One region of the Deinococcus misasensis DSM 22328 genome, then DNA from elsewhere that is predicted to be linked to it. Evidence: riboswitches for the same ligand, from Rfam matches in the RefSeq annotation. Region 1 holds a riboswitch; the other holds the start of a gene.

Region 1 (3,408 bases):
TCATCACGATGCCCACCGGCAGTTCGGAAGGCCGGATCAGGGTGCGGGCCAGCAGGTCTGCCACCACCAGCAAAACCCCTCCCAACAGGGCGCTCATGGGAATCAAAACCGGATAGTGGGATCCCACCAACCTCCGCATGATGTGGGGCGCAATCAGGCCCACAAACCCGATGATGCCCACGTAACTGACGGCCACCGCGGTCACCAGACTGCTGGCAACGATCAACAACCACTTCAGGCGGTCCACCGGAACCCCGAGACTGTAAGCAGTGGGTTCACCCAGTTGCAAGGTGTTCAAGGGGCGGGCCAGACTTTGCAAGAACAGGCCACCCAGCAACAGGTAAGGGAGCATCGTCTGGATGTTTTGCCAGCTTGCGAAAGCCAGATTGCCCAGCGTCCAGAAGAACACCTGCCGCACATCGTCTTTGTGGTTCAGCATCAGGTAGGTGCTGATGGCCGTGCTGAGGCTTCCCACCACCACGCCGGTCAGGATCAGGTTGGTGGTTTTCAGTACCTTGCCCTGCGCAGACAAAGTCAGGATCAGGGCCACACTCAGGAGGGAAGACCCCAGAGCCAGCGCAGGCAACCATGCATTCGGCACACCCATCACCAGACCGATGGTGGCCCCCAGCGAAGCGCCAGAAGCCACCCCCATCAGGTAAGGATCGGCCAGAGGGTTGCGGAACAGCCCCTGATAGGTGGCCCCACTCATGGCGAGGCACCCACCGACCAGCATCCCCATCAGGACCCTCGGGAAACGCACATCCCACACGATCACTTCCAGACCGTCTCTGGCCTGCCCGGTGATCCCTTTGAAGAGGGCACTCAGGGTGGTGAGGACCGGAATGTTGATGCTGCCCAGACTGACCGCCAGCACCACACACAGCACCAGTGCGCCCACCGTGAACGTCAGGGTGGGATACACGCGCCGTTTGAGGGGCAGGGAGCGTTGCATGGCTTACTTCTTGGCCAGCTCGGGGTGAAGGAGTTTGACCAGACCCTTGAGGGCCTCACCGATGCGTGGACCGGGACGGCCCAGCATTTCATTGAGTTCCCAGGGGATCTCGATGACTTTTTTGTTCTTGACCGCATCGATGCTGCTCCAACCGGGACGTTTCTGGGCATCTGCAAGGCTGAGGCCCAGCATCACCTGAGGGTTTTTCTCGATGACCAGTTCCGGGCTGATTTTCGGGAAATCCCCGAGTTCCGCAGGAATGATGTTTTGTGCCCCGGCTTTGGTCAGGATCACACCCATGAAAGAGTTGGGACCAATGGAGTAAGGGGTGGGGTCAATCTCGAAGTACACTTTGGGGGTTTTGACGGTTTTCGCCAGAATCTCGTACTTTTTGACTTCGGCCTGCACCTTGATGTTCAGGGCTTTGGCTTGGCTTTCCTTGTTCAGCACCTTCCCGAGCAGGGTGGTCTTTCTGAAGATGTCCTGATAGGTCTCAGGGTTGACGGCAATCACGGGAATTCCGGCTTGCTGGAGGCGCTCGGAAAGCTTGCCGTATTTGCTGGCAATCACCAGATCGGGTTTGGCGGCAATCATGCCTTCCACGTTGGGGTTGTAAAGGCCACCGAAAGCCTGCACTTTCTCCACGCTTTTGGGAAAGTTGCTGTAATCGTCGCGCCCAATCAGGCGGTCACAGGCCCCCAGAGCGCAGAGGGTTTCGGTGTTGCTGGGCAGCATGCTGATGATCCGCATGGGCTCTTTTTTGATGACCACGGTGTTGCCCAGATCGTCTTTGATGGTGAGGGGATACTGGGTGGCAAAGGCACTGCCCAGCAGCAACATGGCACTGAAAACAAAACGTTTCACTTGAACTCCTGTTCTTCTCGGGATCAAAAAACCGCCATGCATGGCGGGCGTCTTTGGCAAAACAGGGTTTTGCGCAAAGCCCCCTTCTCCGCGAGAGGTGCTTGCATTCGGGTATTCGGACTTCCTGTGACAGGTTACCGTTGCGCGACAGTCCCGGATTTTCACCGGCGTTCCCCCGGGTTGCTTTCGCAACCGTGTCTCAGCCTACGCTCTTGAGGGGCAGAAATCAAGAACGGACTTGACTGTTTTTGATTCGACACCACCCGAGCTTTTCATCAACGGGTAAGGAAAATGAGCGTAAACTGAAGTGAAACAACATGAAACGGACTGCCCTGACCCTGCTTCTGGCCCTGAGTTCCATCGGCTTTGCCCTGCAAATCAATGTTTCTTACCAGACCATCGGGGCCAGCCGTGCTCCAGCGGTGGTTCAGTTTGCCCTGCAAGCGGATCAAGCCCTCCCAGAGGGAAGCCGTTTCACCTGGGATTTTGGAGATGGAACCTCCAGCACAGACACCAGCCCCAGACACACCTACTACAAACCCGGCAGCTACAAAGCCAGCGTCAAAATTGAGATTCCGGGCAAGAAAGCCAGTCGCATGGAGTTGAACGTCAAAATCGATGGGGAACAGGAAAAAGCGGGATTTGTGGTGCTGTTTGCCCTCGACAACACCGCAGAACTGGTGAATGCCAGCCGCATTTACAAACCCAACCCTGTGGCCAAATGGGTGGTCAATGGCAATGCGGTGCAGGGAGAGCGCATCTTCCTGAAATCCAGTGGCAAAAACAGCAAAGAGAAAGTCCAGTTCAGCATTGAAGGCAGCAAAGGCCGGTACAGCGTGTCCAGTGAATTCAAGCTCGGGAATTACACCAGCAGTTCGGCGTTTGAGGCTGCTGTGCTGGTCCTCACCAACGACCTGAGGGTCAAAGGCTGGAACTGCGACACACAGGATTTTACGGGCACCCCCAAATCCTTGCTGCGCAAGAATGCCTCTCTGGACCGGGCTGCTCTGGCCCAGTCGGTGGGCATGGCGGCCAACCAGTACTTTGACCACAAATCCCCCAGAGACAACTCGCAGCCCATGGACCGTGCCATTGCGGCAGGCTTCAACGCACAGGCGGTTGGAGAAAACATCGCCAGAGGCCAGAAAACCCCGGAAGAGGTGGTGGATGCATGGGCCCACAGCCACGGGCACTGCGTCAACATCATGGGGGATTTTGCAGAACTCGGGGTGGCCTACGTGAACTCTGGAGACAAAACCTTCAAGCACTACTGGACGCAGGTCTTTGGAACCCCGTTTGAAGGTGAGTGAGCAGGAAGTTCACAGTTCCCAGAGGACAGTTCACAGCAAGAAGGCAGGGCAGAATGGGCTCTGCTCAAGTCCACACCTTGGTCCAAACAGCATGAAGTCTGTTCAGTCGGATTCCAGAGGGTAGTATTTGCTGGCGTACACGGCCATGTTGATCAGGACCAGATAGAACAGGACCACCATCAACACAATGATCCAGCCATGGATGTTGCCGACGTGGTACAGCTCCAGGTACTCACTGAAAGCGTACTTTTCGCCTTTGAGGCGTCCGGTGTCCACTTT
Region 2 (3,408 bases), on a different contig from region 1:
ACGGGTGGCCATGTAACCGCCCAGCACGTTGTTCACCTGCAAGCACTGTTTTTCCAGACCCTCAATGTCACGGCCCACCAACACAATGGGGGTGCTCTGGTTGACTTTGAGCAGGGTCTCCTCTTCGATGAACCCTCCCAGCACAATCAAAGCGTCCACGCGTCTGGACAGCAAAACCTCCATGGGGGCATGGTCTGCAGTGTTGCGCCACTCCTCGGAAACAAAAATGGGATGGTAGCCAGAGTCTTCAAAACCCTGCTCAATCCCTTTGTGAATCATGCCAAAAAACGGTGAGGACACGTCCTGCGTCAGGACCCCCACATTCATGGATTGCCCTCTGGCCAGAGATTGGGCCACCAGATTTGGGCGGTAGCCCAGCTTCTCGATGGCGTCCTGCACCAGTTTGCGACGGCGGGCACTGACTTTACCGGTGCCATTGATGATCCGTGAAACGGTGGCGGTGGACACCCCGGCTTCACGGGCCACCATTTCCACAGTGACGTTTTCAGCCATGCTCGGGCACCTCGATGTGTGAAGAGCGCATGTTTGTTCCTTTCATGGGAGATGCGAATGGAATCATTTTTCCATGATTGTACCCCTTGTTTGTGGGCATGCACTGAAAAACGTCCAACCTGAGAGGTTGGACCCGGTATAAAAAAGCAGGCACGTCTAGGATTTTCAGATGGCAGGTTCAGGCGGTTTCTGGCTTGAAACGGTACCCTTGTCCCCACACCGTTTGAATCCAGCCTGCATCCTGCAGCTTCTTGCGCAAGTCGGCAATTTTGATGTCCACATTCCGCACGTCTGAACAATGGCCCTGCCAGACGGTTTCCATCAGGTGGTCTCTGGAATGCACCTGACCGGGATGTGCAGCCAGAGTGAGGAGCAATTTGAACTCCAGAGGGGTGGTTTCCACCTGTTTGCCCTGATGAAACACCGTGCGTTCAGAGAGGTCCAACTGGAAAGGACCTCTGGACAGCACATCGCTGTTCTGGTGGTGGCGCAGCAACGCACGAATGCGCAAAACCATTTCCTGCTCGTCAAAAGGCAGTGGCATGACTTCATCGATTCCGTTTTGCAGGGCAGCAATGCGCAGGTTGCGGTGCAAAGTGCTGCTGAGCCACAGAATGGGCAGGGTCAGGTGATGTTCCCGGACCCTCTGGGCGAACCCAAGGGCATCGGTGGAGGTCAGGGCAGGCCCGAGCACCACCAGCTTCACCGTTTTGAGGTGTTGCAGGGCTTTGTGGGTTTGTGGGCAATGGAGCACATCAAACCCCATCGCAGAAAGCAATTCTGTAAATGGCTGGCGAATTTCCGATCCGGCATGGACCACCAGAATCTGCTGCATGCCTCACTGTACGGATTTGCATGAGTCAATTCAGCAGGGGTTTGCCCAGCAAGAGATCAGGGAATCACCCAGTTTTGTGGGCTTTTTGACGGTTTTTACCTCAGACAGAACCTCTGTTTCGTTCAGGCTTGACAGTGCTCTCAGCATCTGGGGTGTTGGATTGCTCTGGACAGGTATGATGGCTTCGGTCAGCATTGCAGGGGAACACCGGTGAAATTCCGGGACTGACGCGCAACGGTAACCTTCACAGGAAGTCCGAATGCCTGCCTGACTTTTGCCTCGCGATTCGGGCGTGCAGGACACTGCCTGCACCAATTCAACCCAGATTGCTTTCAAGGAAAACATGACCCGAGACATTCCCCGTCTGGTGCTGGCAGCACCCCACTCCAATGCTGGAAAAACCACGGTGGCCAGTGCCGTGTGTGCAGGGTTCAAGCACATGGGTTTGCAGGTGCAACCCTTCAAGCTCGGGCCGGATTATCTGGATCCCACCCATCTGGGCCGGGCTGCAGGGGTGAATGCCCGAAATCTGGACAGTTACCTTCTGCCTCCAGAGCGCTTGCATGCCCTGTTTGAGCGCGGTTCACAGCATGCCGACATCAATGTTCTGGAGGGGGTGATGGGCCTTTTTGACGGCAAAAGCCCCCTTTCCGATGAACACTCCACAGCAGACCTGGCACGGATGCTGAAGGCTCCAGTGGTGCTCGTGCTGGACGCTTCAGGAACCGCACGCACCATTGCAGCAGTGGCTCTGGGCCTCAAAAACTTTACGGCAGATCTGGAGGTCGCTGGGGTGATCCTGAACCGGGTCGGATCGGCCAAACATGCTGAGCTGTGTGAAATGGCCTTGCAGCAGGTGGGCATCCGAAGTTTTGGATTTGTGGTGAACCGCCCCAGTCTGGCGTTGCCTTCAAGGCACCTCGGGTTGCTGGGGGCAGAACACCATGCCCTGCCAGAGCACGCCCTCCAGGAAGCTTTCAGCACCCTCGATTTGGAGGGCTTGCTGGAGGTGGCCCAAAGTGCACCTGCTTTGCCATCCAGTGCTGCAGCAACCTTACCTCTGGGCAAAGTGAAACTGGGCATTGCCATGGATGAGGCGTTTCGTTTCTATTATCAGGATGCGCTGGATGTGCTGGAGGACCTCGGGGCCACGTTGCTGCCTTTTTCTCCGCTCAGGGATGCCGGGGTTCCAGAGTGTGACGGTTTGCTGCTGGGTGGAGGATACCCAGAAGTGCATGCCCGTGAACTCAGCGAAAACCAGAGCATGCGGGAAAGCATCTGGGCATTTGCCCTTTCAGGAAAGCCTGTGATCGGAGAGTGCGGTGGTCTGATGTACCTGTCAGAGACCCTCACCACCCTTGAGGGAGAGGTCTTCGAGATGTGCAAAGTGGTGCCCCACCACACCGAAATGACCCCCCAGTTGGCTCTGGGTTACCGTGAAGTGACCTTCTTGCAGGACACCCCTCTGGGTGTGGCTGGAACGCAAGTTCGCGGGCATGAGTTTCATTTTTCACGCCTGAAGGAAAGCCCCACCCATCCGGCTTATCAGACCGATGCTGGCCCAGAGGGCTACGCCAGAGGCAACGTGCTGGCCAGTTACGTGCATTTGCATTACGCAGGGTTTCCTGTTCTGGCCCGGCATTTTATGCAAAACCTGCTGGAAGGACAAGCTCTGGATTCCCATCTGGTGCCTTAACCAAGCAGGAAGTGGTTTTTGCCACTTTGCTTCACCTGATACATCAAACGGTCTGCCCGTTGCAGCAGAGTGGTCAACTGGTCTTGCTCCTGTCCCATGGTGATGCCGATGCTGGCCCCAAAATGCACTTTGCACCCTTCATGCACAAAAGGGGACTGCAGGGTCCTGAGCAACCTCTGGGCGATTCTGGGCAGCACTTCTGGGCTGCAGGTGGGCAGGACCACAGTGAACTCGTCTCCAGCGAGGCGGAACACCTGATCCCCAGAGCGCAAGGCCCCTTGCAGCCTTCTGGCCACCTCCTGCAGCAACAGGTCCCCCACATGGTGGCCGAAGGTGTCGTTGACCTGTTTGAAATCGTCCAGAT

The links. A riboswitch is a leader RNA that binds a small molecule or an ion and turns the genes downstream of it on or off. The one in region 1 is predicted to bind cobalamin.
Region 2: it holds a riboswitch for cobalamin, as region 1 does, so the genes downstream of both, Q371_RS03590 (cobyrinic acid a,c-diamide synthase CobB) here and Q371_RS23920 (ABC transporter substrate-binding protein) in region 1, are expected to answer to the same signal.

What each region holds. Positions count from the first base shown of each region.
Region 1 covers NZ_KN050781.1:117,659-121,066, reverse strand. The annotation lists gene Q371_RS23925 (FecCD family ABC transporter permease) at 1-955, opposite strand, end outside; gene Q371_RS23920 (ABC transporter substrate-binding protein) at 959-1,819, opposite strand; adenosylcobalamin-variant (AdoCbl-variant) riboswitch at 1,921-2,011, opposite strand; gene Q371_RS26310 (CAP domain-containing protein) at 2,137-3,129, shown strand; gene Q371_RS23910 (DUF2270 domain-containing protein) at 3,232-3,408, opposite strand, start outside.
Region 2 covers NZ_JQKG01000003.1:88,935-92,342, forward strand. The annotation lists gene Q371_RS03575 (LacI family DNA-binding transcriptional regulator) at 1-513, opposite strand, end outside; gene Q371_RS03580 (response regulator transcription factor) at 692-1,348, opposite strand; adenosylcobalamin-variant (AdoCbl-variant) riboswitch at 1,535-1,621, shown strand; gene Q371_RS03590 (cobyrinic acid a,c-diamide synthase CobB) at 1,692-3,044, shown strand; gene Q371_RS25240 (sensor domain-containing diguanylate cyclase) at 3,041-3,408, opposite strand, start outside.